One region of the Arthrobacter sp. 4R501 genome, then DNA from elsewhere that is predicted to be linked to it. Evidence: riboswitches for the same ligand, from Rfam matches in the RefSeq annotation. Region 1 holds a riboswitch; each other region holds the start of a gene.

What was found. A riboswitch is a leader RNA that binds a small molecule or an ion and turns the genes downstream of it on or off. The one in region 1 is predicted to bind thiamine pyrophosphate.
Region 2: linked by a shared signal. The riboswitch ahead of CXR02_RS18195 (ECF transporter S component) and the one ahead of thiD (bifunctional hydroxymethylpyrimidine kinase/phosphomethylpyrimidine kinase) in region 1 are both predicted to bind thiamine pyrophosphate.
Region 3: linked by a shared signal. The riboswitch ahead of thiC (phosphomethylpyrimidine synthase ThiC) and the one ahead of thiD (bifunctional hydroxymethylpyrimidine kinase/phosphomethylpyrimidine kinase) in region 1 are both predicted to bind thiamine pyrophosphate.

The regions. Positions count from the first base shown of each region.
Region 1 is NZ_PJIW01000003.1:221,141-230,566, forward strand. It holds gene proB (glutamate 5-kinase) at 1-338, opposite strand, end outside; gene obgE (GTPase ObgE) at 349-1,938, opposite strand; gene rpmA (50S ribosomal protein L27) at 2,055-2,318, opposite strand; gene rplU (50S ribosomal protein L21) at 2,380-2,688, opposite strand; gene thiD (bifunctional hydroxymethylpyrimidine kinase/phosphomethylpyrimidine kinase) at 2,961-4,559, opposite strand; TPP riboswitch at 4,542-4,639, opposite strand; gene CXR02_RS04060 (Rne/Rng family ribonuclease) at 4,741-8,025, opposite strand; gene CXR02_RS04065 (vitamin K epoxide reductase family protein) at 8,480-9,154, shown strand; gene ndk (nucleoside-diphosphate kinase) at 9,268-9,426, opposite strand, start outside.
Region 2 is NZ_PJIW01000020.1:65,609-75,034, reverse strand. It holds gene CXR02_RS18225 (Na+/H+ antiporter subunit D) at 1-865, shown strand, start outside; gene CXR02_RS18220 (Na+/H+ antiporter subunit E) at 862-1,407, shown strand; gene CXR02_RS18215 (monovalent cation/H+ antiporter complex subunit F) at 1,404-1,682, shown strand; gene mnhG (monovalent cation/H(+) antiporter subunit G) at 1,672-2,094, shown strand; gene CXR02_RS18205 (DUF4235 domain-containing protein) at 2,205-2,468, opposite strand; gene CXR02_RS18200 (heme-degrading domain-containing protein) at 2,510-3,052, opposite strand; TPP riboswitch at 3,109-3,250, shown strand; gene CXR02_RS18195 (ECF transporter S component) at 3,316-3,966, shown strand; gene CXR02_RS18190 (ABC transporter ATP-binding protein) at 3,966-5,615, shown strand; gene CXR02_RS18185 (energy-coupling factor transporter transmembrane protein EcfT) at 5,612-6,406, shown strand; gene CXR02_RS18180 (hypothetical protein) at 6,455-7,192, opposite strand; gene CXR02_RS18175 (UDP-N-acetylglucosamine 1-carboxyvinyltransferase) at 7,479-9,002, shown strand; gene CXR02_RS18170 (glutamate--cysteine ligase) at 9,154-9,426, shown strand, end outside.
Region 3 is NZ_PJIW01000005.1:243,393-252,818, reverse strand. It holds gene lepB (signal peptidase I) at 1-686, opposite strand, end outside; gene lepB (signal peptidase I) at 687-1,364, opposite strand; gene rplS (50S ribosomal protein L19) at 1,450-1,809, opposite strand; gene trmD (tRNA (guanosine(37)-N1)-methyltransferase TrmD) at 2,050-2,922, opposite strand; gene rimM (ribosome maturation factor RimM) at 2,923-3,468, opposite strand; gene CXR02_RS06705 (RNA-binding protein) at 3,581-3,823, opposite strand; gene rpsP (30S ribosomal protein S16) at 3,825-4,241, opposite strand; gene CXR02_RS06695 (hypothetical protein) at 4,453-4,890, opposite strand; gene CXR02_RS06690 (VOC family protein) at 5,004-5,879, opposite strand; TPP riboswitch at 5,998-6,105, shown strand; gene thiC (phosphomethylpyrimidine synthase ThiC) at 6,148-7,917, shown strand; gene CXR02_RS06680 (alpha/beta fold hydrolase) at 7,922-8,656, opposite strand; gene ffh (signal recognition particle protein) at 8,760-9,426, opposite strand, start outside.

The DNA.
Region 1 (9,426 bases):
CCGTGGGCGCCGAATGCATGCGTGTAGCGCGCCATGAGCAGGCCCTGGCCCACGCTGGCGGCGGCCTGCTGGGTCGCGAGGTCACGCGGACGCTTCACCAGGCCGAGGGGCGCGAGCCCTGCGGAAATGGCTCCCGAAGAAACCAGGATAATTTCCGTGCCGGCGTTATGTTTGGCGGCCAGGACATCTGAGAGGGCGGTCAGGGACTCTTCCGAGATGCCGCCCTTGATGCTGGTCAGCGACGACGACCCTACTTTGACAACAATCCGGCGGGCCCGGGCGAGCACACTGCGGTCGTCTTTGGGTTCCTCGATGATTACTGCGGACTTTTCGGTCATTTCAGCGGCCTCACTCGTCATCTTCAACGCCCAGCCCACTCTCGGTGACAGGCTTGGCAGCGCGGCGCCCGCTGACCGATTCGGTCCAGATCCCGGCCTTGCGCTCGGCCTCGAGCTCGGCGCGGGCGGCAGCCTTGGCATCCTTGCGTTCCTGCTGCTCGTCACGCTTCTGGCCACGTGTGGGACGGTCGCCGACGTCCGCGAAACGGATATCCGTGCCACGCGGTGATGCGAGCATTTCGGCTCCGGCGCTCATGGTGGGCTCCCAGTCGAAGACAACGCCGTCATCTTCGCCAATCACGACTGCGTCGCCCGGCTTGGCGCCCTGCTTGAACAGTTCGTTTTCGACGCCGAGCTTGGCCAGGCGGTCAGCTAGGTAGCCGATGGCTTCCTCGTTGGTGAAGTCGGTCTGCTTGACCCAGCGGACAGGCTTGTCGCCCAGGACGCGGAAGAGCGGCTCGAGGTTCTTTTCCTCGCGGCGGATCTTGAAGCCGGCTTCGTTGACGGCGCGGGGCCGCAGGATGGGCGGCTGGACCTTGGGCGGGGCGGCCGCGAGGGCGGCACGGGCGGCCTGCACGATTTCCGCCATGGCGAAGCCCAGCTGGCGGAGACCCTCGTGGCTGGTGGCCGAGATCTCGAAGACCCGGTAGCCGCGTGATTCGAGTTCCGGGCGGACAAATTCAGCCATGTCCTTGCCGTCCGGAAGGTCCACCTTGTTCAAGGCGACCAGACGCGGACGGTGGTTCAGCGGAACCACTTCGCCGTCGGCACCCGCGAAGCTCATGTCTACGGAGTACTTTTCCAGCTCGGCCTCGATGATGGCCAGGTCTGCCAACGGGTCACGGTCCGATTCCAGCGTGCCGCAGTCCAGTACATGCACCAGGGCGGCGCAACGCTCCACGTGGCGCAGGAAGTGGTGGCCAAGGCCCTTACCTTCGCTGGCGCCCTCGATAAGGCCCGGAACGTCTGCAATGGTGAAGCGGACGTCGCCGGACTGGACAACACCCAGGTTCGGGATCAGCGTGGTGAAGGGGTAGTCGGCGATCTTGGGCCGCGCAGCGGACATGGCCGCGATCAGGCTGGATTTGCCGGCAGAGGGGAAACCCACCAGCGCGATATCCGCGATGGACTTCAGTTCCAGCACAATGTCACGGGCGTCACCCTCGATGCCCAGCAGGGCGAAGCCCGGGGCACGGCGCTTCTGCGAGGACAGCGAAGCGTTACCCAGGCCGCCCTGGCCGCCGGCGGCCGCCACGTATTCTGCTCCTTCGCCGACCAGGTCCGCCAGGACGGTGCCGTCCTTGGATTTGACCACGGTGCCGTCGGGCACGGGCAGGATGAGGGTCTCGCCATTCTTGCCGCCGCGCCAGTCGCCCATCCCGGACCCGCCGTTGGTGGCGTGGCGGTGCGGGGAGTGGTGGTAGTCGAGCAAGGTAGTGGTCTGGTGGTCAACGCGCAGGATGACGTTGCCGCCGTCGCCGCCGTTACCGCCGTCGGGTCCGCCCAGTGGGATGAACTTCTCCCGGTGGACGGAGACACAGCCGTGGCCGCCGGTACCGCCGGATACGTGCAGTACTACCCGGTCTACAAAGCTCGCCACGTGGATCTCCTCAGTGCTGTTTCCTGGACGCCCAAGGGCGCCAAGACGATTGTAATGCGGTTAAAAGAATAGTGGAGCGGACCAAATGGCCCGCTCCACCGTTTCAGAACTATTTGTTACTCTGCAGCTGCAGCAGCAACGATGTTGACTACGCGGCGACCGCGGCGGGTGCCGAACTGGACGGCTCCCGGGGCCAGTGCGAACAGTGTGTCGTCGCCGCCACGTCCAACGCCGGCGCCCGGGTGGAAGTGGGTGCCACGCTGGCGAACGATGATCTCGCCTGCGGAAACTACCTGGCCGCCGAAGCGCTTGACGCCGAGGTACTGGGCGTTGGAGTCACGACCGTTGCGAGTGGAACTCGCGCCTTTTTTATGTGCCATTTGAAATGCCTGCCTTTAAATTCTGGGGAATCTGCTGAAGAACCTGAACAGTAACGAAGAGTTACTTGATACCCGTGATCTTGACCTTGGTCAATTCCTGACGGTGACCCTGGCGCTTCTTGTAACCGGTCTTGTTCTTGAACTTCTGGATGACGATCTTCGGACCACGGAGGTCTTCGAGGATCTCAGCCGTAACCGTTACCTTGGCCAGGTCCGCAGCAGCAGAGGTGACTTTGTCACCGTCTACCAGGAGCAGTGCGGGCAACTCAAAGGTGCTGCCGGCTCCACCGGGGACGCGGTTCAGGGTAACGAAGTCTCCAACGGAAACCTTCTCTTGGCGGCCGCCTGCGCGGACAATCGCGTACACCACTTGGGAACTCACTTCTCTCGACGTTTATTACTAAATTTGCGTGCTGAACCCTGTTCCATAATTGGCTGGGTTCTCGCTGTGCCTCAACGCCGTGGGGTCGTAACCCAAGTGTTGGCGTAAGCACCGAAGATCTAGAATACGCTAATTTTGCCTTCGGCCGCAAATGAGGCTGGTTACGGCAGGTTGTCTGTGATAGGACCCACAAGCAGGTACTGCACTGACAATCCAAAACCGTGCCTGACTATCGTACAGGCCACACGGGCCGCAGTCTGTCAGGAATGAATTCGCGGCGCGTCGAAGAATTCCACCTCGAACCGGCACGACTGCCTGAAAGCCACCAGCATCGCCGCCCGTTCATCCGCGGAAGCACTCCGGCCGGCGTCGTCAGCCAAGGCGATGGCGTCACGCGTGGCCTGGGCGAAATCCTCGTCAGCATAGGCCCGCAGCCAGTCGGCATAAGGATGTGCTGCCGGTGCACCCGCAGCCAGGAACTCCGCGTGGAGAGTCTGCCCCACTTCGGCATACAGCCAGAAGCACGGCAGTACCGCCGCCACGAGGACCGAGTAGCTGCCGGAGGCAGAGGCCGCCAGCAGGTGGTCCACGTAGGACTTGGTGACAGGTCCGAGGACGGAGTCCACTGTCCTGGTGCTTAGCCACGTGCGGTGCAGTTCGGACTCGACCTCAAGGCATTGCTGGGCCGACTTCGCCCAGAATAGCTGGGCGGCTTCCGTGGGCGCCAGCGCGCTGGCCCGGGCAAGGACCCGCGAATAGCCGTTGAGGTAGATGGCGTCCTGGGCGAGGTAATAGGCGAACTGTTCCTCAGCCAATGTGCCGGCCGCCAGGTCGCGGATGAAATCCAGCCCGTAGATGGCTGCAAGATCCGGCTCCGACGCCCGCCGCAGCGTCTCTGCGAATTCGCCGGCTGCCGGAACCTGTTGCATGTGGTGGAAGTGGTTGATGGGGCCGTTGCCCGCGCCCACCTCAAGTTGGTCAGCGGCCTGCAGCGCGCCCACCAGCCAGGGCTTCACTTTCCGCAATGAGGCTTCCCAATCCCCCAGCCGGGCCTGGGCCGTGGCCATGGCCGATGACAGCGAGCAGCCGGTGCCGTGGCTGTTGCGCGTGGGGATCCTGTCCCCGCTCACTTCCACCACCTCCCGGGCGAGCAGCCCGGCAGCGTTGACCAGGGCATCCGGGCACGCACCGCCGTCGAGATGGCCGCCCTTGACCAGGACGGTGGCGCCGGTCGCTGCGGACAACCGCTGCCCCTGCCCGAGCGCGTCGTGCCATTCCCTCGCCTGCGGCTCCCCCAACAGGATGGCCAGTTCCGCCAGGTTGGGGGTGATCAGGTCCGCGAGCGGGAGCATCTCCCGCAGGGCCGCCTCGGCAGACTCCTGCAGCAGCCGGTCGCCGCTCGTGGCCACCATCACCGGATCAAGAACGACGACGGCGGGACGCACCTTTTCCAGCCAGTCGCGGACCACTCCTATCACCGCAGCGTCGCCCAGCATGCCGATCTTGACCGCGTCGATGGTGATGTCATCGCTGATGGCATCAAGCTGCTGGCCAAGGAAGGACGCCGGCGGGACGTGAACCGCCTGGACCCCCTGGGTGTTTTGGACCGTCAGCGCGGTGATGGCCGCCATCCCGTAGCCGCCAAGGGCCGCAATGCTTTTGAGGTCGGCCTGGACGCCCGCGCCCCCTGAAGGGTCCGATCCGGCAATGGACAGCACCCGCGGAACGTCACGCAGCACCCGGACCGCAGAAGAGCGGCCTGGTGCGGGCTGGACCTCAGCCCGGGTTGCTGGGGTTTCCGGCAGGGCCGCCGCGGGCGTTGCAGGAGGAAGGACAGAAGTTGAAGCCAAAGGAGACATCCCTTCGCCGGTGCTAACCGGACAGGTTCAACGGGTGTGGATCTCAGCCGGCTCTCTGCGCGGCACCCCGTGTCAGTCACCAGCCTAGCGTTCCTCGCGACTTAACGCCGGACGCCCGGACGCAGCCTGTGATTCACAGGCACGTCCGGGCGCCGTTGTATTGGCTTGCCCTACTGTTTGGTCAGAGCTCCGAGGCCGGAACTCCTACGCCCAGGATGATGGGCGCGTTGGCGGCAACCGGTTTGTCGGCCACAGGAGCCTTGACGGGTTCCGGGGCCTTGGCGGCGTGGGTGTGTCCGGCGGCAGCCGCGGGAGCGGCTTCGTGATGCTCTACGGACGTGGCGTTGGCTGCGCCCTGGGCACGGCTGGCACTCCGGTTCCGCCGGGGACGGCGGGCGCGGGGCTCCTCGGTGTGGTCGGAGTAATCCCTCTCCGCCGCGGCTGGCTGCTGCTGGCGGGCAGGTTCGGCCGCCCGGCTTTCAGTTGCATGAACTGCCGGCGGCGTGCTTTCCGCTACAGGAGCCGGCTCACCAAGGTGGGCGAAGGCCTCCGCGAGGCGGTCAAGTGTCAGGGCAGGTGCGTGCGGCTGGTCATCGTGGTGCGCAACGAACGGAAGCACCACCTGCTCGCCGCCGAATGTCAGCACTGCGGCCGGGCGGCCGTTGGAGTCCGTTTCGGACTGCCCAACCGGAGCCGGCACCGGAGCCGCAGGCTGCCGGCCCGCGGCAGCTGATGCGTGCGCCACCTCGTCGTCATGCAGATGCGCAGCGTGGGCTGCGGCCGCAATGTTCGCAAGCGCTGCCCGCGTGGCCTCCGCCTTCGCATGGCGCTCGGCATCGCTGGCTTCCGGGTGGACCGTGTGGATCTGCACCGGAGCTGCCGGTGCTGTTTCCAGCGGCTGGCCACCCCGTCCGCGGCGGCGCTTCCGGTCAGTGCGGCCACCCGGCTGGCTGTCCGGGCGCTGGCTGTCAGTCCGCACGCTGTCAGTGCGCTGGGCTTCCGGGCGGCTGTCTACCCGCTGCACGTGGTGCTCCGCGGCTACCGTGTTGGCGCGGCGGTGTTCCACGGGGTCGTCGTGGGTGACAATTCCGCGGCCTGCACAGGTTTCACACTGCTCGCCGAAGACTTCCAGGAGCCCGGTGCCCATGCGCTTGCGCGTCATCTGCACGAGGCCCAGCGAGGTCACTTCGGCCACCTGGTGCTTGGTCCGGTCGCGGCCCAGGCATTCCACCATGCGGCGCAGGACAAGGTCGCGGTTGGATTCGAGGACCATATCGATGAAGTCGATGACGATGATGCCGCCGATGTCGCGGAGCCGGAGCTGCCGGACCACTTCTTCAGCTGCCTCGAGGTTGTTCTTGGTGACGGTTTCCTCGAGGTTGCCGCCGCTGCCGGTGAACTTGCCGGTATTGACGTCCACCACGGTCATGGCTTCGGTGCGGTCAATGACCAGCGAGCCGCCCGAAGGCAGGAAGACCTTGCGTTCCAGGGCCTTGTGGATCTGCTCATCGATCCGCCACGCAGCGAAGATGTCCTGGTCCTTGGTCCACTTTTCCAGGCGGCCCACGAGGTCCGGGGCCACGTAGGTGACGTAGGCCTCGATGGTGTCCCAGGCCTCTTCACCGGAGACGATCAGCTTGGAGAAGTCCTCGTTGAAGACATCACGGACCACCTTGATGGTGAGGTCAGGTTCGCCGTAGAGCAGCTCCGGCGCGAGAATCTTGGTGGACGTGGACTGGCTTTCGATGCCCTCCCACTGCGCGCGCAGCCGGTTGATGTCGTGCGTGAGCTCCTCTTCCGAGGCGCCTTCGGCAGCGGTGCGGACGATGACGCCGGCGTGCTCCGGGAGGCGGTCCTTGAGGATGCGCTTGAGGCGGTTTCGCTCGACGTCGGGCAGTTTGCGGGAGATGCCGGTCATGGAGCCGCCGGGCACATAGACCAGGTAGCGGCCGGGCAGCGAGATCTGGCTGGTCAGCCGTGCACCCTTGTGGCCCACGGGATCCTTGGTGACCTGGACCAGGACGGTGTCGCCGGACTTGAGCGCGTTTTCGATCCGGCGCTGCTTGCCTTCGAGGTTAACTGCCTCCCAGTTCACTTCACCGGCATACAGGACGGCGTTGCGGCCGCGTCCGATGTCAACAAACGCCGCTTCCATGGACGGCAGGACGTTCTGCACCTTGCCGAGGTAAACGTTGCCGATCAGGGAGTCCTGCTGGGTCTTGGAAACAAAGTGCTCGGCCAGGACGCCGTCTTCGAGGACGCCGATCTGGATTCTGTCGTCGCGCTGGCGGACGATCATCTGCCGGTCAACTGATTCGCGGCGGGCCAGGAACTCGGCCTCGGTGATGACCGTGCGGCGGCGGCCCGTGTCGCGGGATTCGCGGCGGCGCTGCTTCTTGGCTTCGAGGCGCGTGGAACCCTTGACAGACGTGACGCGGTTGTTGACCGGCGCTTCGGTCGCGGCGCGCGGCGCGCGGACACGGGTCACCGTGTTGGGCGGGTCGTCGCCTTCTCCTCCGGTCAGTTCCAGATCCTGGTCGCCACGGCGACGGCGGCGACGACGACGGGACGTCACGCCTTCATCGGCCTGCCCGGCGGACTCCTCTTCGGTTTCTTCGGCTGCGCCTTCGTCGCCTTCGTTATCACCGTCAGCATCGCTTTCGCCTGTGCGGCTGCGGCCACGGCGGCCACGGCTGCGGCGCCTGCGGCGGCCGTTGGCGTCGTCCGCTTCGCCGTCTTCGGCGTCGTCCTCTTCCGGCTCTTCAACCGCGGCAGCAACCGGCGCGGGGCGGACCACGGTGCTGAGGTCGGGGGCCTGGAAAAGCACCGATGTGGTGGACGCCGGCTCAAGGAAGAGTGAACTGAACGGGCTGGCAGTCTCAGCAGCAGCCGGCTCGTCAAGCGGCGCGGCGGCAGCGTTGACCGGGGCAGCGTTGACGGGGGCAACGGCGGCTGCTGCGGGCGCGGCGGCGGCCGCAGCGGCGGCTTCCTCTGCTTCCGGGGCCGGCGTTGCTGCAGTTTCAGGGGCTGCCTGCTCTGGAACTGCCTGTTCCACGGCCGCGGGTGCGACGTCGGGGGCCGAGGTTTTGCGCGTGGCCACGCGGCGGCGGCGGACAGGCTTGGTCTCCGCTGCAGCCTCGGGGGCTGCGGCTGCAGCCTCGGGTTCGACGGCGGGCTCTACGACGGTCTCGGTAACAACGGCGGCAGGTGACTCCAGAACCTCAGCAGCGAAGGCCGGCAACGGTTCGGCGGTCTCGACCTTCTTACGTGCGCGGGTGCGGCGGACCGGCGCCTTAGGCTCCGGTGCGGCGTCCGTCGCAGGCTCAGCCTCGGCTGACTCCTTTACCGGTGCGGAGTCTGCGGCCTTCGGCACTGCCTTTCGGCGTGTCCGGGTGGCCTTCTTGGGCGCTTCCGTGGCCTCGGCGACGGCTTCATCATTAATGGCTGGTGTTTGTTCGTTTTCCATATGTGGCAACACTCCTGCCCCTGACGTACCGCCACATCCGGCACCCATTGGGGCACATATTGTCAAAACCCGCGGGCGTTGACAGAAGTCAAGTGGATACTCCCAGGTTCGCACCGGCAGAGGGGTGCGGCAGCCCGTGGGAGCCGTCGGCTGTGTCCTGAAACCCGTTGTTCTACACGCCACAACCAGGTGCCGACCAATGGAATTGCGGGAAGCCGGATCAGAGAATCCGAAGCCTGCCCTGCTCATCATTGGCGGTCTTGAAACAAGCCACCGGACCGGAGTCCGAATGTGGGTCGGCCTCCAGCCATGTTCATTCTCTCACACCCGGGCTGAAAGGCGGCGGAACCACGGGCAACGGATCGGTACCTGACGGCGCTGACTGAATGCTGCTTCCAGCCACCGGCGTTACAATCGGGGCAAGGAGCACCCGAAGCAAAGGACGCCACACACCATGCCCAGCATTTCCTCCCACGGCACCGACACGCCGGCTGCCTCCCCTGCGGCGGAGCCGTTTCCCGCCACGCCCGGGACTGTGCCGCCGATGGCACGCAACCGGCCCCTCGGCTGGCTGATGGTAGTCACCGGCGCCATCGGCTGGCTTGCCTCGGGGGCGCTGGTCCTGGAAAAGCTCGCTGTCCTCGAGGATCCGAATCACGTAACGGCCTGCGACGTTAATCCGTGGATCTCCTGCGGCCAGGTTATGCAGACGTGGCAGAGCTCGGCGTTCGGGTTCCCCAACATGTTCATTGGCATCGTCGCGTTCGCCGTCATCATCACCGTGGGCATGGCCCTGCTCTCCGGCGCCACGTTCGCACGCTGGTACTGGGCAGGACTCCAGGCCGGCGTCACGCTCGGCTTCGCGTTTGTGGTGTGGCTCTGGTCCCAGGCCCTCTACGACATCCACATCCTGTGCCCGTTCTGCATGATTGTCTGGGCCGCGATGATCCCGCTCTTCGTCTGGGTAACCATCCGAAACGTCGTCCACGGCATCATCCCCGTCCCGTCAGGTGCAGCACGCGTGCTGGGCGAATCAGGTTGGATCATCACGGCGTTGCTGTACGTGGCAGTCATCGCCAGCATCTTCTTCGCGTTCATCCAGGTGTTTGCCGGAACCTCAGGCTTCTAACGCGGACCCCGCACAAACGCACAAAAGGCGCCAACGGACAAGCGCGAACGGACACTTGAGGCCCCGGTTTCCCGGGGCCTCAAGTGTCCGTTCGCGCAGTTCGCGGGTGGACGTTAGTCCTGGAACCAGATCTTGATTTCGCGCTCGGCCGAGTCCACGGAGTCGGAGCCGTGGACCAGGTTCTGCTGGACCTTCAGGCCCCAGTCGCGGCCGAAGTCGCCACGGATGGTCCCGGGAGCCGCAGTGGTGGGATCCGTAGTGCCGGCCAGGGA
Region 2 (9,426 bases), on a different contig from region 1:
GTTCGCCGGCCTGCTGACCAAAGTGGGCGTCTACGCGATGGTGCGCACGGAGACCCTGCTCTTCCCCGGGGACAGCCTGAACACCCCGCTGATGGTGGCGGCGCTGCTGACCATGGTGGTGGGAATCCTGGGTGCCTTGGCCCAGAGCGACATCAAACGTCTGTTGTCCTTCACCCTGGTCAGCCACATCGGCTACATGGTGTTCGGCCTGGCGATGTCCTCGGTGGCCGGGCTGGGCGCCGCCGTGTTCTACGTGGCCCACCACATCACCATCCAGACCAGCCTCTTCCTGGTTACGGGCCTGATCGAGCGCCGTGGCGGCAGCTCCTCCGTGGACCGGCTGGCAGGCCTCGCCAAGCTGTCACCCATCCTGGCCCTGCTCTTCTTTATCCCCGCCATGAACCTTGCCGGGATCCCGCCGTTCTCCGGTTTCCTGGGGAAAGTGGGGCTCATCCAGGCGGGCATCGAACTGGGCACACCCCTGGCCTACGCCCTGGTGGTCGGCGGTGTGGTCACCAGCCTCCTGACATTGCTGGCCGTCGCGCGGGTCTGGAACCGCGCCTTCTGGCGCAAGCCCTCGGACGCCGAGCACCCGGACCCCGTCCTGCTGGCCGAGCCGGAGGATTCGGATACGGGCAGCCGGGCCGGCCGCAAAAACGTCACGCTGCTGCCCCGCACCATGGTGGGCTCAACCCTGGGCCTGGTGGTCCTGGGCGTGTCACTCACTGTTTTTGCGGGCCCGTTGTTCACTGTCTCGGACCAGGCCGCCCACGAAATGCTGGACAGGTCCGCCTACATCCAGGCCGTGCTGGGCGAGGACACGGACGTTCCCCCGCTGGCCCTGAAGAACGGTGGGGGCAAATGAGCCGCCGCCGGATTTCCCTCCGCCAGGAACTGCCCCTGCTGGTATGGCTGGTGATTGTCTGGGGCGCCCTGTGGCAGGACTTCAGCCCCGGCAACCTGCTCTTCGGCGCGTTGCTGGCCGTGCTCGTGGCCCGGATCTTCTACCTGCCGCCGGTGGAACTCAGCGGCAGGTTCAACATTCTTTATGCAGTGCCATTTGCCCTGCGTTTCCTGGGCAGGGTGGCGGCAGCCAGCGTTGAGGTGATGTACTTGGCGGCTGTCCGCGGCCCGCGGGTCATCAACGCCGTCGTCGCGGTGCCGTTGAGGAGCCACCAGGACCTGATGGTCACCGCCACCGGGCACGTGATTTCGCTGATCCCGGGCTCGCTGGTGGTGGAAGTGGACCGGTCAACGTCCACCCTGTACCTCCATGCGCTCAATGTCAGCAGCCCGGAAGAAGTCGAGAACCTGCGCCAGGAAGTCCGCTCCATCGAAGCGGGCCTGATCAGGATCATGGGCACCCGCGAAGAACTCGAAGCAATCCGGCAGGAGGCCGCAGCATGATGCAGACTGTCCTGGCTGTCACGGCAGTCATTCTTTCGCTGGCAGCGGCGGGAGCCATCATCAGGATCTCCCGCGGCCCGTCGCTGCTGGACAGGGTGCTGGCCTCCGACGTCCTGCTCGCGATCCTCGGTGCGGCCCTGTGCATCGACATGGCCGTCAACCGGCACCTGAACAACCTGATGCTGCTAGTGGCGCTGTCCGTGGTCGGCTTTATCGGGTCGGTAACCGTGGCGCGCTACGTGGCCGACCGGCGGGAGCAAGCCAATGAATCCTGACGCCAGCGTGGTTGACAACGTCATCGATACTGTGTCGGCGGTGTTCCTGGTGGCGGGTGCCCTCATGTCGCTCGCCGCCGCCGTGGGCCTGCTCCGCTTCCCGGACCTGCTGAGCCGCATGCACGCGGCCACCAAGCCCCAGGTGCTGGGGCTGTTCCTGCTCCTGGCGGCCATCGGCCTGCAGCTGCGCACCTGGTGGGTGTGGCCGGTGCTGCTGGTGGCCTGGATTTTCCAGCTGCTGACGGTGCCGGTTTCCGCCCATATGGTGGGCCGCGCCGGTTACCGGACCAAACACCTGCACCGTGAGCTGCTCAGCTCCGATGAACTCGAAGCCGTGGTTCAGAAGGCGGCCCGATCGGCCCGGGATGAGTCGTCCAGGGATGAAGCGTCCGACGGCGGCCGGCGGGACTGAAGCGTCACGCGCAGCCCCAGCGTCCCGTGTGAGTTTTTGTCCAGATAATCGGGTATCTCGGCCGGGTTGAACCGATTATCTGGACAAAAACTCAGGGGATGGTGATGCGGTCAGACGATGTCCTGGGACTTGGCGAAGCGGGTGATGGCCCGCTGGGTGCCGCGGTTGGCGAGCACCTGGATGATGGTGCTGACCGAGGCCGAAATGAGCGCGAACGTCAGGGCCGAGCGCAGGGTGGTGGGAGTGTCTTCGTCCTTGCCGGTGGGAGGCTTCCGGCCGGTGGACTTTTCCCACACGGTATTGACCACCTTGGTGCCGACGAACCCGGCGCCGATGCTGATTGCAGTGCCGAGCAGCTTGATGAACAGGTTCATTCGTTGAACTCCTTGTGAGCGGATCCGGGACTTCCTTTAGCCTAACCCGGCTGCATGGACTCCAGAATCTCCCGCAGGGCTTCCACCACCAGATCGTGGTCCTGCTGCTGGGGCAGGCCCGAGACCGTCACCGTGGCCACTGCACCCACACCGGCGACGTAGACGGGGAAGCAGCCGCCGTGCGGGGCGTAGGTGGACTCGTCGAACCAGCCGTGGTCCTCGATCCGGCCGCCGTGCAGCCTGCCGCGCAGGCCCACCAGCAGCGACGGGATCTCATACCTGGCGGCGGTGCGCTGCTTGGCCCGGATCCAGTGCTCGTTGTCGGGGGTGGCGCCGTCCAGGGCAACATGGAAAAGGACCTGCTCGCCCTTGGTGATGTCGATCGCGATAGGCAGCTTCCGGCTCTTGCCCAGCTCCACCAGGAGCAGCCCGAGGTTGAGGGAGTCGTCCTTGCTGAAATGCGGAAACTGCAGCTCGTTGATCTCGGCTCCGACCCGGGCAATCAGGGCCTCAAGCAGCCCCGCCGGCTGGGGCACCGTCGAATCGGGATTGAACGCAGTCACAGTCGGGTTGTTGGCAGTCATGGCCCACAATCTACCCCGCCCGCGGTGTAAACTGGAGCACGCCCATCAGGGCAGATTTATTACGACAGGGGAGCGCCGCCGTCGGACATCACTGGCATTGCCAGGGAACCGCAGGTGGGCGCTGAGAGTGCGGACAGCCGCAGACCCTCGAACCTGATCCGGTTAGTACCGGCGCAAGGGAGTCGAGTTCTCGAAGTGTCCGGAAACGGCGGCAGCGCCGCACGCCGGGGCACTTTCCCCTCCTGTTCCTCAGGAGGACCAAAATGACAACTGCAGCAATCAAAAAGACCGGCAATACCTGGCGCGTTGTGGACATCGTGGTGGCGGCACTCATCGCCATCACCGGCGGCGTGATCTTCTGGGCCTGGTCCCAGGGCGCCGGCATCGTCTCCGCCCCCATGAACGCCGTTTACCCCCCGCTGACCGGCCTGATCGCCGGCGGCTGGATGATCCCGGCAGTGCTGGGCATGCTCATCATCCGCAAACCCGGCGCGGCGCTCTTCTGCGAAGCGGTGGCCGCCACCGGCGAACTCATCATGGGCTCGCAGTACGGCGCCACGGTGCTGATCTCCGGACTCCTGCAGGGCCTGGGCGCCGAGCTGGTGTTCTTCCTGCTGGTATACGGCAACTTCCGGTTCAAGTCCTTCCTGCACCAGAAGTACAACCTCATCGCCGCGCTGCTGGCCGGTGCCGGCGCGGGCCTGTTCTGCGGCCTCAATGACTCGTTCCTGCCGTGGGGCTGGAACATCGCCTACGAGCCCGGTGACAAGCTCGCGTACATCGTGTTCTGCACAATCTCCGGCGCGGTGATTGCGGGCGCGCTGTCCTGGATCGCCACCCGCGGCCTGGCCAGGACCGGCGTGCTGAGCTCGTTCGCGTCCCGGAAGGCAGCGTCGGAGCCCGTCTTCAACTGATGACCGCTTCCGACGCCGGCGCTTACGGAGTACGCCCCGCCGCGGTGTCCGCCCGTGGCTGGGGCTGGCGGCATGCCGGACGTTCCGCCCCCGCCGTCCGAGGGCTCGACCTCGACATCGCTCCCGGCGAGCGGGTGCTGCTGCTGGGCCCGTCGGGCGCGGGCAAGTCAACGCTGCTGCACGCGCTCGCAGGGGTACTGGGGGATGAAGAGGACGACGCCGACGAAACCGGTTCGCTGCTGATCGACGGTGTGGTGCCCCGCGGGCAACGCGGCCGCTCGGGCCTGATGCAGCAGGATCCGGAAACGCAGGTTGTTCTGTCGCGCCTAGGTGACGACGTCGCCTTCGGCGCCGAGAACCTCGCCGTTCCACGGGACGAGATCTGGCGGCGCGTCCATGAAGCGCTCGACGACGTCGGGCTGCGGAGTGCCGGGGGCGGCGGTTTGAACGCCAGCGACGGCGCTGATGCCGGCTCCGGTTTGAACGCCGACGGCGGCGCTGGTGCGGGCCGGCTCCCGCTGGACCACCCGACGTCGGCCCTGTCCGGCGGGCAGAAGCAGCGCCTGGCGCTGGCCGGGATCCTCGCGATGCGGCCCGGGCTGATCCTGCTGGATGAGCCCACCGCGAACCTGGATCCCGCTGGCGTGCTGGAAGTCCGCGACGCCGTGGGCCGCTGCCTGGACAAAACCGGTGCCACCCTCGTTGTGGTGGAACACCGCGTGTCCGTCTGGAAGGACCTGGTGGACCGGATTGTGGTGCTGCAGCCGGGCTCGGCAGCGGGTTCCGCTGCTTCCCCCGCTACGTCCGCAGTCCTGCTGGACGGGCCGCCGGACCAGGTGCTCGCGGAGGCACGGGACATGCTGATCGGCGCAGGCGTCTGGGTGCCGGGCTACGTTCCGGCAACCCGCCGCCGCGTGTCCACAGGCTCAGGTGACCTGCTGCTGGCTACCGAGGACCTGGCCGTCTCCCGCGAGCGTCCGCGGCGCCGCGGCTTCCGGACCATCCCGCCGGTACCGGTGCAGCTGGGCATCACGGCCCAGGTCCGTTCCGGCCAGGCACTCACCGTCACGGGGCCCAACGGCGCCGGCAAGTCAACGTTTGCGCTGACACTCGCCGGGCTTCTGGCGCCGGTGGCGGGGAAGGTGTCAGCCGCCGTCGAGCTTTCCGAGGGGGCCGGGATCGATCCCTTCAAATGGAAAGCCAACGAGCTGATTTCCCGCATCGGAACCGTGTTCCAGGAGCCTGAGCACCAGTTCGTGACCGGCCGCGTGCTGGACGAGCTGATGTTCGGCCCGCGGCACCTGGGGCATGGCGAGGAGCGGGTTGATGAGCTGCTGGAACGGCTGCGCCTGACGCACCTGGTGGACGCCAATCCGTACACGCTGTCGGGCGGCGAAAAGCGGCGCCTGTCGGTGGCCACCGTCCTCGCGGCGCACCCGCGTGTGCTGGTGCTCGACGAGCCGACGTTCGGCCAGGATGCCAACACCTGGGCCGAGCTCGCCTCGTTCCTCTCAGAACTGCTCGACGCCGGGACCTCCGTGGTTTCCGTGACCCACGACCAGGAATTCAGCGCAGTCCTGGGCGGGGCCGAACTGCGGCTTGGCCCGGCCTCGCGCGGTGGCGCCCGCCAGGAAGCAGGTGCGGCATGAGGGATGCCCTGACCCTCCGCGGCAACCACGCGCTGCTGACGGGCGCCAACCCGCTGGCCAAGTTCGCCGTCGTCTTCCTCATCACCCTGGCGCTGGCGCTCTCCATCGACTGGGTGTCCGCCTCGGTGGCGCTTGCGGCCGAGCTGGCGCTCTTTCCGCTGGCCGGCCTCACCCTTCGCTTGCTGTGGCAACGGGGCTGGCCGCTCATCATCGCGGCAGCCCTGGGCGGCTGGAGCACGGCGATCGTCGCGGCGGACAGCGGCGCTGGACTGCTCGACGTCGGCATCTGGTCCATCAGCGAAGGTTCCCTGCAGCTGGGAATCGGTTTTATGCTGCGAGGCCTCGCGATAGCCCTTCCGGCGATCCTGCTCATGACCTGCACGGACCCCACCGACCTCGCCGATGCGCTGGCCCAGAAGGCCCGGCTGCCGCACCGGTTTGTCCTCGGCACGCTGGCCGCGATGCGCCTGGTGGGACTCATGGCTGAGGAATGGCAGACCATCGGCATGGCGCGGCGGGCCCGCGGCGTGGGCTCGCAGGGCAGCCCGCTGCAACGGCTGCGGGCCACCCTCGGGCAGAGCTTCGGGCTCCTGGTCCAGGCCATCCGCCGGGCGTCCCGGCTGGCCATCACCATGGAAGCGCGCGGTTTTGGCACCGGGCAGCGGACGTGGGCGCGGGAATCCACGTACTCGCCGTTGGACGCCTGGGTCCTGGCGGGCGGCGTGCTGATCGCGGCGGCTGCAGTGGTTTCCGCGGCAGTAATGGGGACCTGGAACTTCGTCTGGCGCTAGTCCGGGCGGGCCATGCTTCTGGATTCTGGCTACGGCGCGCTGTGCCTGCTAAATGCACGAGTGATCGTAGTCGAAGCCCCTGGAGACGAACTGGGTCAGGGTGACCGTGCCGCCGGGGGTTAGCGGCGCATTCGAGCAGTTGGCCGTGGCTCCGATGGCCGTGCGGGCGCCTGCCAGCCAGCTGGGCAGGGTATAAAGGTTGCTGGAGCTGCTGACGCTGCCCACGATCTGTCCCCATTGATAGGCCGAGGAGTAGATGCCGACGTCGGCGCCGATGCTGTGAAAAAAGTCGGTCATACCTTCTAGGACGGCACGGTTGGCATTCTGGTCGAGGGACCAGCTGTTGCCTGTTTCAACATCGAGCCACCACAGGTAGTCCGAGGGGCTGCTGATGCCGCGGATGTAGGCGTCGTCGTACGCCTTGGCGTAGCCGTACATGTATGCGCACGCCGGGGCAACGTCCTTGTCCTTGCAGGTGCCGTAGGGGTTGGATACAGCGTGGGCTGCGGGGTAGTTATTACTGGTCGGCCACCAGGAGCCTGCGTGCCCCGGGTTGGCGGTGTTGACGTAAAGGGCCACGGACGGCTGATCGGTCGGGTTCACCGTGATGGCTTTGGCCCAGCGGAGCAGTTCGGCGAGGCAGGGGTTAGTGGTGCTGGCCAGGCCATTGTTTACGCCCACGATCCCGAAAGCTGGAGCGGCGGGAAGCGCCTTGTTGCACTGAGGCCACGAGACATCGTTGCCCAGTGCTTGCTCGGCGCCCTCACCCGGTGAAGGGGCGGCCACGGACGCCGGCGCTACGATAATCCCGCAAAGGGCCATGAGCAGGCACAAGATGGCACACGCTAAAGCATGGGATGCTGTGGCCGCATTCCCATACATGGCAGGCCTCCTGCAGGGCATTCTTCCGTTTATCGGGTGAACCCGATGTTTTAGTCTCCCGCCCAGCGAGTGGCGGGTCAAGGACAAACATCAAGGAGCGGCTATCTCATGAATCGGGTATTTGCTGGGATTTCAGTCGCCACTCCGATTCACATCCCGTAAAATAGCTCATCTGTGATATTTTTTATCTATGATCCAGCAAACTGCCGAGCACGTTGCCGCCACACTCAGGGACGCCCGGACCGAGAAGGGCTGGACCCAAGGTCAGCTCGCGTCAGCGCTGGGAACCAGCCAAAGCGCCGTCGCCCGGATGGAGCAGGGCAAGCAGAACCTGAGCCTGAAAATGATCCAGCGGCTCGAAGCCATTCTCGACCGCAGCATCGTCAAAGTGGGCAAACCGCAGATGACGCACCTGCGGATCGAAGGCGGCCGCACGCTTTCCGGGGCGGTGGATGTCAACAGCAGCAAAAACGCCGGTGTGGCGCTGCTGTGCGCCAGCCTGATCAACCGCGGCACCACCGTCCTGCGCCGCCTCGCCCGGATCGAAGAGGTCAACCGGATCGTGGAGGTCCTGACCAGCATCGGCGTCGAGTGCACGTGGCTTAACGACACCGATCTCCAGCTCCGCCGCCCCGCCGTCCTGGACCTCAAGGCCATGGATGTGGACGCGGCGCGCCGCACCCGCAGTGTGATTATGCTCCTGGGCCCGCTTCTTGACGAATCTGCGGAATACCGCCTGCCGTATGCCGGCGGTTGCGATCTGGGCACCCGTACCGTGGAGCCGCACATGCAGGCGTTGCGCCAGTTCGGGCTCTCCGTGGAGGCGACTGCCGGTTTCTACGCCGTGCAGGCTCCGCCGCCGGACACCCACGACCGGTCCTTTGTGCTGACCGAGCGCGGGGACACTGTCACCGAGAACGCGATCATGGCAGCGGCGCACCGCCGCGGCACCACCGTAATCCGCAACGCCAGCCCCAACTACATGGTCCAGGACCTCTGCTTCTACCTCGAGATGCTGGGCGTGAAGATCGACGGCGTGGGCACCACCACACTGAAGATCACCGGGCAGCCGCTCATCGACGTCGACATTGAGTATTTCCCGTCCGAGGACCCCATCGAGGCCATGAGCCTCATCACCGCCGGGATCGTCACCAACTCAGAGGTGACCATCCGCCGCGTTCCCATCGAGTTCATGGAAATCGAACTGGCCACGCTGGAACAGATGGGCCAGAAGCTGGAGATTTCCGGCGAGTACGTGGCGCGCAACGGCCGAACCCGGCTGGTGGATGTGACCACCAAACCGTCCGAGCTGCGGGCGCCCGAGGACAAAATCCACCCGATGCCGTTCCCTGGCCTGAACATCGACAACCTGCCGTTTTTCGCGGTCATCGCCGCCAACGCCCACGGCCAGACCATGATCCACGACTGGGTCTACGAGAACCGGGCCATCTACCTCACCGAACTCAACCGGCTCGGCGCCCAGGTGCAGCTTCTGGACCCGCACCGGATCTACGTCAACGGCCCCACGAAGTGGCGGGCCGCCGAGGTGGGCTGCCCGCCGGCGCTCCGCCCCGCCGCCTGCCTTTTGCTGGCCATGCTCGCGGCGCGGGGTGTTTCGGAGCTGCGGAATATCTACGTGATCGAGCGCGGCTACGAAGACCTGGCGGAACGGCTTAACACCATCGGCGCCAAGGTGGAGTACTTCCAGGACTAACGCGAACGTACACTTGCGGCCCTTCGCCTGGCGCGAACTGGCAGATAACGACCCCTAGAGACGGATTTGAGCCCTTTATCTGCCGGTTCGCGCTTCGTCATGATCGGCTGTAACCGGGTCAACCTGGCGGGCGTTGCAGCACAATATAAGAATGCGTACATTCGGCGTCGAGGAAGAGCTCCTGATCGTTGATCCGGACACGGGGGAGCCGCTTGCCCTCGCGGATGCGATGTTGTCCGGCCGCCGGATGGCAGCCGACGACGCCCCGGAACGTCCCTATGCGCTGGCAGCCAAGGAAAAAACCGCTCACGACGACTGGACTGGCCTGACTGCCGAGCTGAAGCTTGAGCAGATCGAGACCCAGACCCGTCCTTGCCTCGAGTACGAAGAACTGCTGCAGCAGATCCGGGCCGGCCGGCTGCTG
Region 3 (9,426 bases), on a different contig from region 1:
TTATCGCCCATGACCCAGACCTTTCCTTCCGGAACAACGACGTCGAAAGCACGGATCTGCGGTTCCTCAGCCCCGTTGACGTAGGTTTCATCAATAGGAGATCCGTTGATGGTCAGTTTACCGCCGTCGTCGCAGCAGATCACTTTGTCACCGGGAAGCCCGATGACGCGTTTGACGAGGTGCTGCTCGGAGTTGTCCGGCAGCAGTCCCACAAATGTCAGGCCGTCCTGGACCCAGGTGAAAGGTCCATTCGGTTCCTCCGGTGCGGTGCTCAGCCAGCCCTTGGTGTCACGGAAGACCACAACGTCGCCACGTGAGAGGGAAAACGGCTCCGGAACCAGCAGGTTAACGAAGATGCGGTCGTTGACGTCCAGGGTGCTGACCATGGACTCGGACGGAATATAGAACGCGCGGAACAGGAACGTCTTGATCAGGAAGGACAGCACCACGGCGATCACCACTACCGTGGCAACCTCCTTCAGCCAGACAAAGAGCTGGCTGGGGGCGGCGGGCTCGGAAGTCGGTGCCGCGGATCGCCTGCCGGACTGTGGCGCTGCCGGGCTGCCATCCGCTACGCCGTCGGAGGTGCCGTCGCCGGAAATCGCGTTGGCGGACATACCGTCGGTGTCGGCACCGTGGGCGCCGTCGCGAGGCGGCTCAGGTGTCCGGGCATTGTTCTCGGGCATTTACTGTCCGTCCTCTGTTGTTGATCCTGCCGCTGGTGGCCGTAGTACTGCAGCAAATCTATCAAGTGGCCAAACGATCTGGACCGGCCTGCCGATGACATGGTCCATTGGCACCATGCCTCCGCCGGGCGCACCGAGCAGGCTGCGCGAATCAGCGGATGCCGAGCGGTGGTCACCGAGCAGCCAAAGCCTTCCGTCGGGCACCACTGCGCTGAAGACCTGCGTGCTTGGGCTGTCTCCGTCGAACAGATACGGCTCGTTGAGTGCCTCGCCGTTGACGGTGATCTTTCCGTCTGCATCGCAGCAAACCACGGTGTCCCCCGGTATGCCGATGACACGTTTGACGTACGTGGTGTCACTGCCGGCCAGGCCTAGCCACTGCCCGGCCGCTGCAAGGGAATCCAGAAGGGGGCCCTTCCCACTGTGCAGGGGAGCAAACGAACCCCTGCCGTCGAAGACCACAATGTCGCCCCGACGGATGGGTTCGGCATGGAAGTCTGTCCGGGAGACCAGGATGCGGTCCCCTTTCGCAAGGACCGGCTCCATGGATTCGGACGGTATGTAATAGACATCCAGCCACAGGGAACGGACCAGCCCGCTGATAGCCACGGCCAGGAGAACTGACAGGAACGCAAAACGCCAGCCCATTCGTCTGGGCTGGCGTTTTGTCTGGTCCATGATCCGTATTCCTGGGGCGCTGTTGCGAAGGGCTCCGGCGCTGGCCTGGTACGGCTGGGGCCTGCTTTGTAGGTCCCTGGGGGACTTACTTCTTGGGCTGGAAGTCGCGCTTTTCCTTGATTTTCGCAGCCTTGCCGCGCAGGTCGCGCATGTAGTACAGCTTCGCGCGGCGCACGTCACCCTTGGAGACAACTTCGATCTTGTCGATGATCGGGGAGTGCACCGGGAAGGTACGCTCCACACCGACGCCGAAGGAGACCTTGCGGATGGTGAAGGTTTCGCGGAGACCGTCGCCGTGGCGGCCCAGGACGAAGCCCTGGAATACCTGGACACGGGAGTTCTTGCCTTCGATGATGTTCACGTGAACCTTGAGGGTGTCACCCGCGCGGAAGACAGGAACATCGGTGCGCAGCGAGGCTGCATCTACGGAATCGAGAATATGCATAATTGCACTCCTGGTGAACGCCACAGGTCATTCACTTTGGGTCACGGCGGGCAAGCCCGGAAGTACCGGAAATTACCGCCGAAAATTAAGTGGGGCCGGTTCCTTCACTGATTGAAGGTCCCGGGGTGTCCAGCTGTTGGTTGCGCTCCCCCTGTGGCAGGTGCGGACCCAGCAGACACAAAGACTAATTTTGCCACACTCGCGGGCCTACAGCCAATCGCGGACCACGGACGCGCCGGTTCAGGTTGAGGCGTCGGTTCCGGTGTCCGTGCTGGTATCGGCCTGCCGTCGCGCCAGGAGGTGACCGTCGACGACGTCGTACCCGAGGTCCGCGAAGGCCGTCCGGTCGGCACGTGGCAGCTTCCCTACGTCGAACGTTTCCAGGAGGTCCGGACGGCGTTCCGCCGTCCGCCGGTACTGCTCGTGGCGGCGCCACTGCGCGATCTTCCCGTGGTTGCCGCTCAGCAGCACTGCCGGGACATCCCGGTCACGCCAGCTGGCGGGCTTGGTATACACGGGGTATTCCAGCAGCCCGTCCGAATGCGACTCCTCCACCAGGGAATCAGGGTTGCCCACGACGCCTGGCAGCAGCCTGCCGATGGCTTCGACCATGGCCAAAACGGCTACTTCGCCGCCGTTCAGCACATAGTCACCAAGGCTCATGGGGCGCACCGTGAAGTGCTCTTCCGCCCACTCGATGACACGCTCGTCGATGCCCTCATAGCGGCCGCAGGCAAAAACCAGCTGGTCCTCTTCTGCGAGCTCATGGGCCAGGGCCTGGTTGAAGCGCTCCCCTGCCGGCGACGGGACGATCAGAACCGGTTTGGCGGGCTCGGCCGCCGTGGCCTCGGCACCCGGTGCGGCTTCACCGGATCCGGCCATAGCAACTGCGGCAACAGCAGCCAACGCCTGCGCCCAAGGCTCAGGCTTCATCACCATGCCCGCGCCGCCGCCGTACGGGGTGTCGTCCACTGAGCGGTGCTTGTCGGTGGTGAAATCACGCAGGTCATGGACGCGCAGGTCCAACAGGCCGTCCTGGCGGGCCTTGCCAATGAGCGAGAGCTCCAGGGGCGCCAGGTACTCCGGGAAGATACTGACGACGTCGATTCTCATCTACGCGTTTTCCTCCGCTTCACCGGGGCCGGCTTCGCCGTCGTTGACCTCAAAGAGTCCGTCCGGCGGCGTCAGCAGGACGAAGCCACCGGCCACATTGACCTCCGGAACGATCTGCTCCACAAACGGGACAAGGATTTCCTTGCCGTCCGGCGTTTCAACCACGAGCAGGTCCTGGACCGGCAAGGTGTGCAGGGCGGCGACTTTGCCGACCATCTGCGACCCGACGCGCGCCTCGAGCCCTACCAGTTCGTGCTCGTACCAGCCTTCGTCGTCGTCCTCGTCCAGCTCTTCGGTTTCGATAAAAAGCTTGGCGCCGCGCAGGGTCTCTGCCTGGTTGCGGGTCTCGATTCCTTCGAATGCGAGCAGCAGGATGTCCTTGTTCCAGCGCGCACCCTCAACAATGAGCGGGCCGGCCGATGCAGGCTCCACCACAAACTCGGTACCGGGAACAAACCGGTCCCCCGGAGCGTCGGTCAGCACCTGGACCGTCACTTCGCCGCGGATTCCATGCGGTTTGCCGATTCGTGCCACCTGAAGCTGCATCTGTTCCTCTGTTTCGGTTTGTGGATTCTCCACGGTCTTGTGGTGAAAGCACTCCGGCCCCTCCACCGTTGCTGGTGGAAGGGCCGGAGCAAAAACTGATGTTGCTGAGCGCTTAGCGGCGGCGGTCGGTATCGACGACGTCGACCCTGACCGGCTCGCCGTCTGCCAGTGCCGCCACAACGGTGCGCAATGCCCGTGCGGTGCGGCCCTGGCGGCCGATCACCCGTCCCAGGTCATCCTGATGAACACGAACCTCGAGGGTGTCCCCGCGGCGGTTGTTCTTCGAGCTGACCTTGACATCTTCCGGCGAATCAACGATTCCCCGGACGAGGTGTTCGAGCGCTTCTGCCAGCAATCTACTCAGCCTCGGTGGTCTCTGCTTCGGCCGGGGCCTCGGCTGCGTCAGACTGCTTTGACTTCTTGGTGATGGCTTCCGGGATGATCACGGAACCCTTTTCCGGGGCAACAAAGGCCGCCTTCGGAGCTTTGGTCTTCAGGGTGCCTTCCTGGCCCGGCAGGCCCTTGAACTTCTGCCAGTCACCGGTGATCTTCAGGATCGCGGCAACCTGCTCGGACGGCTGTGCGCCGACGCCGAGCCAGTACTGGGCACGGTCCGTGTCCACCTCGATGTATGAGGGCTCTTCGGTGGGGTGGTACTTGCCGATCTCTTCGATGGCACGGCCGTCACGCTTGGAGCGTGCGTCCATGACGACGATGCGGTAGTACGGTGCGCGCATCTTGCCAAAGCGCTTAAGGCGAATCTTTACGGCCACTTTTGTGGTCACTCCTGTTTCAGAAAAGGGGTGAACCGACGTTCTGCACCCGTGGGGCGGGCCATACTTGAGGGTTCGAAGGACAGGATCCGGACGCGGAGAGAGGGGCCACGCAGATCGAGTACTTGTTTATTGTGCCAGATCAGCGTCCGGATTTCGACTTGACACGTCGGGATGGGGCAGCGGGCGGACCCGGCGGGCCACGGCCGGCCTACGACGACCAGACATACACTCCGGTGCGTGCGGCGTCATCGACGGAGTTGGCAAGCTCAGCGAACTGCTGGACATACGTCCGGGCCTCGGCCACGCCGAACGGCATGTCATCCTGGGCGGCCCACTTTTCAGCGACGTCGTCCAGGACATGGCCTTCGCCTTCAGTCTCGTAGCTGAGCAGGTCCGCGAGCGCACGCACCATGGCCGGCGGGACCCCGAGGAGGGAATCGCTGGCCACGTCAACCATGGCCAGTTCGTAGTCCGCGCCACCGGCGTGCACAGCAACGCCGGCAAGGTCGCCAAGCTGCTCGATTTCGAAATCGCTGATTCCGGGAATCCGCAGGGCCTGGCCCGCCGGGGAGCCGCCTGCATCCAGGACGCCCGCCCGCTTCAGCGCGGCATCGTGAGTGGAAACAAAAACTTCAGTGAAACCCATGGGAACAGCCCTCATTCCGTCGACGGTGCGGCCTGGAAGGGCAGCAGCAAGTGCCGCCCCGGCCGTTCAGAATCAGCCTAGTACAAGGCAGGCCGCATATTTGGCAGCCGCACTCAGCGGACGGTGGCACGGATATTGTTGCGCCACGGGTCCTCGAAGCGAAGCTCGGCGCCCGTGTGGTGCGAGGCCACACCGGCGACCTTCAGGCGGTCCGCGAGCGCTCCGACGTCATCCCCGGAAGGGACCTCGATGAGCACTTCGCCGAGGCCCAGGGTGTCCTTGCGGGGACCGGCTCCGCGGCTGTTCCAGACGTTCATGGCCATGTGGTGGTGATACCGGCCCGCGGAGACAAACAGTGCCTGCCCGTGCCAGCCGGCGGTCTTTTCGAAGCCCAGCGTGCCGACGTAGAAATCGTGCGCTGACTGGACGTCGCCCACCTGGAGGTGGACGTGACCCACGCCGGCTTCGCTGGCCCGCTGGCCTGCCACGGATTCCTGGGTCAGGTGCTGCTCGAGGTAGCGCTTCGGCGGCAGTGCCAGGCTGTCCATCACTACATCTTTCCCGTTCCACGACCAGTTTTCGCGGGGTCTGTCCCAGTACAGTTCGACGCCGTTGCCTTCGGGGTCATTGAAGTAGAAGGCCTCGCTGACGAGGTGGTCGGCGCTGCCGGTGAAGGACCGGGGTTCGTACTGGGCGGCGGTGGCTACCGTGGCGGCAAGCGAAGCCTGGTCGTCAAACAGCAGTGCGGTGTGGAACAGCCCGGCCTCTCCCCTGCCAGGCAGATTCAAAGACGGGGCGGCCGCGAGATGGACCAGCGGGCGTTGAAGGCGGCCAAGATAGACGCCGCCGTCCTGTTCCGCGACGATCTCCAGGCCGAGCGCACGCTGGTAGTAGTCGGTCATCAGCTTCATGTTGCCCACCTTGAGCATCACGGTGCCCATGGAGAGGTCGGCAGGAAGGAGATCCCGGCTGGTGGCTTCTGCAGTCATTTGAAAACTCCCGGTCCGTTGGCCTTCGGATGGAAGGCGGCTATACTTCCAATTTACTTGAAGCTTCAATTTAATTCAAGCGTTCCTCCAAAATCCTGCAGCGGCTGTGGTAGCTTCGACTTGACCACACGGGAGCCCTTGCAGGGGCTGAGATCGGGCTGACGCAGCCTGCGACCGTTGAACCTGTCCGGGTAATGCCGGCGAAGGAAGTGAGTATTCATTGAATACACAAGAAACACAGCTGATCCCTGCCCAAAATGAAGCCGACGTGGATCAAACGCTCCAGCCTGAAACCCAGTCACTGAAGTCCCACTCGCTGGCGTTTATCAACGATGAGGCCACCGGGATCCGGGTACCCGTGACCGAGATCGCGCTGGAACCGTCGCCGAACGGGGAGGCGAACGGGCCTTTCCGGACCTACCGCACGGCCGGTCCGGGCAGTGATCCGGTGGTGGGCCTCAACCCGTTCCGCTCGGAGTGGATCGCCGCCCGCGGCGACACCGCGCCGTACAGCGGACGGGAACGGAACCTGCTCGACGACGGCAAGTCGGCAGTGCGCCGCGGCGCCGCCTCTGCGGAGTGGAAGGGCGCGCAACCGGTGCCCCGCCGCGCCGTCGAAGGCAAGACCGTCACCCAGATGCACTATGCGCGGCAGGGTGTCATCACCCCCGAGATGCAGTTCATCGCCCTCCGCGAGAATTGCGACGTGGAACTGGTCCGCAGCGAGGTGGCGGCCGGCCGGGCCATCATCCCCAACAACATCAACCACCCGGAATCCGAACCGATGATCATCGGCAAGGCCTTCCTGGTGAAGATCAATGCCAACATCGGCAACTCGGCCGTGACCAGCTCCATTGCCGAGGAAGTGGACAAACTCCAGTGGGCCACGCAGTGGGGAGCTGACACGGTGATGGACCTGTCCACCGGCGATGACATCCACACCACCCGGGAATGGCTCATCCGCAACTCTCCCGTGCCCATCGGTACGGTGCCCATTTATCAGGCGCTGGAGAAGGTCAACGGCGAGGCCAACGCCCTGACGTGGGAGATCTACCGGGACACCGTCATTGAGCAGTGCGAGCAGGGGGTGGACTACATGACCATCCACGCCGGTGTGCTGCTGCGTTACGTGCCGCTGACGGCCAACCGCGTCACCGGCATCGTCTCCCGGGGCGGCGCGATCATGGCCGGGTGGTGCCTGGCGCACCACCAGGAGAACTTCCTGTACACCCACTTCGACGAGCTGTGCGAGATCTTCGCCAAGTACGACGTCGCGTTCTCCCTGGGCGACGGACTGCGCCCGGGGGCGACGGCGGACGCCAACGACGCCGCCCAGTTCGCCGAGCTGGACACCCTGGCTGAACTGACCCAGCGGGCGTGGGAATTCGATGTGCAGGTCATGGTGGAAGGTCCCGGGCACGTCCCGTTCCACCTGGTGCGGGAGAACGTGGAACGCCAGCAGGAACTCTGCAAGGGCGCCCCGTTCTACACGTTGGGGCCGCTGGTCACGGATATTGCCCCCGGCTACGACCACATCACGTCCGCCATCGGCGCCACCGAAATCGCCCGGTACGGCACGGCGATGCTTTGTTACGTCACGCCCAAGGAACACCTTGGCCTGCCGAACAAGGACGATGTGAAAACCGGAGTGATCACCTACAAGATCGCCGCCCACGCAGCAGACCTTGCCAAAGGCCACCCCGGCGCCCATGAACGGGATGATGCCCTGTCCAAGGCCAGGTTCGAGTTCCGCTGGCGCGACCAGTTCGCGCTGTCCCTGGACCCGGTCACGGCTGAGGCCTTCCATGACGAGACGCTGCCCGCCGAACCGGCCAAAACCGCCCACTTCTGCTCCATGTGCGGCCCGAAGTTCTGCTCCATGAAGATCAGCCAGGACATCAGGGACGAATACGGTTCCGCCGATTCGCAGGCGGCCATTGCCGAGGCCTACAGCGGGATGCGCGAAAAGAGTGCGGAGTTCCTGGCCGCCGGCGGAAAGGTCTACCTCCCCGAGCTTCGGATCCCGGCCGGGAACTGACGGCTCAGGAAGCCTGAACCGAGCGTGACCTGCCGACGTCGGCGATGAAGGACCGGATGGCACGGTCACCTTCGGCAGAGTCCTGGGGCCGGTGTCCTCCCGCAGCGATGCGGTGCAGGGCACCGGTTTCCTGCAGATATCCGGCGATTTCCTCGTAGAGCGGTTCCCACCCACCCGTAAGGACCATGGTGGGGACGCCCGGAACTATGTGCAGCGGGGCCTCCCAGGACGGCGCCTGCAACCGGAGCCGGCGCGCCGACCGTTTTTCCTCCGGCGTGGCGGGCTCCTGCAGGTCCGCCGCGAACATTCGCCGCACGAACTCACGTTGGAAGTCTTCATCGCTGAGCTGGTGCCGGACGTCGAACAGCGGTTGCATCAGGGCGCGGTGCGCGGCCGTGGCCGGCAGTTCGGCGGTTAGGGACAGGCACGCCGGTTCTACCAGCGTGAGGGAATACACCAGTTCGGGGCGTTCGACGGCAGCCATCATGGCCGCAATCGCGCCCTCGGCGTGGGCAACAACATGGCCCCCAGCGGCCCCGCGGCCGTCATCGGCAAGTGAGCGCAGGATGATGGCGGTATCTACGGAGAACGAGGACTCCACGGGTTCAGCGACGGGGTCAAAACCGTGCCGCCGCAGGAAGAGGGCGTCGTACGTCAGGGCCATGCCGTGCTGGCGCAGCCACGCCGCGGCACCGAAAGGTCCGGCGCCGTGCACGAACACTACCCGCTGTTTGAACATGACCCAACCCTATTCCACGGCACCGACATCCCAATTGGGCAGCAGCCAGTGTTGTTATGAGTGCCCACAACGACGCCTGCTGCTACCCAGTCGGGAGGGGTGGTTACTTGCCGAGGAACTTGTCGAATCCCTTGGGCAGGTTCAACTGCGAAGGGTCGAAGTCGCCGCCCTGCTGGCCGAACGCCGCCCCCGTGGGAAGAGCCTTCGCCCCGCCGGCCCGACGGGCCTCGGCGTCCTTGAGCTCCTGGGCAGCCTTGGCAGGGTTGCCTGAGCGGGCCTTCTTCTTCGGGGCGTTCTTGCCGCCCTTCCGCGCACCGCCGGGGCCGCCCATGCCGGGCATCCCTGGCATTCCCGGCATACCGCCGCCCTGGGCCATCTTCTTCATCATCTTCTGGGCCTGGCCGAAGCGCTCCAGCAGGCCGTTGACCTCGGAGACATGCACGCCTGAACCTCTGGCGATGCGTGCCCGGCGGGAGCCGTTGATGATCTTCGGGGCGACTCGTTCGTGCGGCGTCATGGAACGGACGATCGCTTCGACCCGGTCGATCTCGCGCTCGTCGAAGTTCTCCAGCTGCTCGCGGATGTTCTGCGCTCCGGGCATCATCATGAGCATCTTCTTCATGGAGCCCATGTTGCGGATCTGCTGCATCTGGGAGAGGAAGTCGTCCAGGGTGAAGTCTTCCTGGTCGGCGAATTTCTTCGCCATCCGGGCGGCTTCGTCCTTGTCCCAGTTCTTCTCGGCCTGCTCAATCAGGGTGAGGACGTCACCC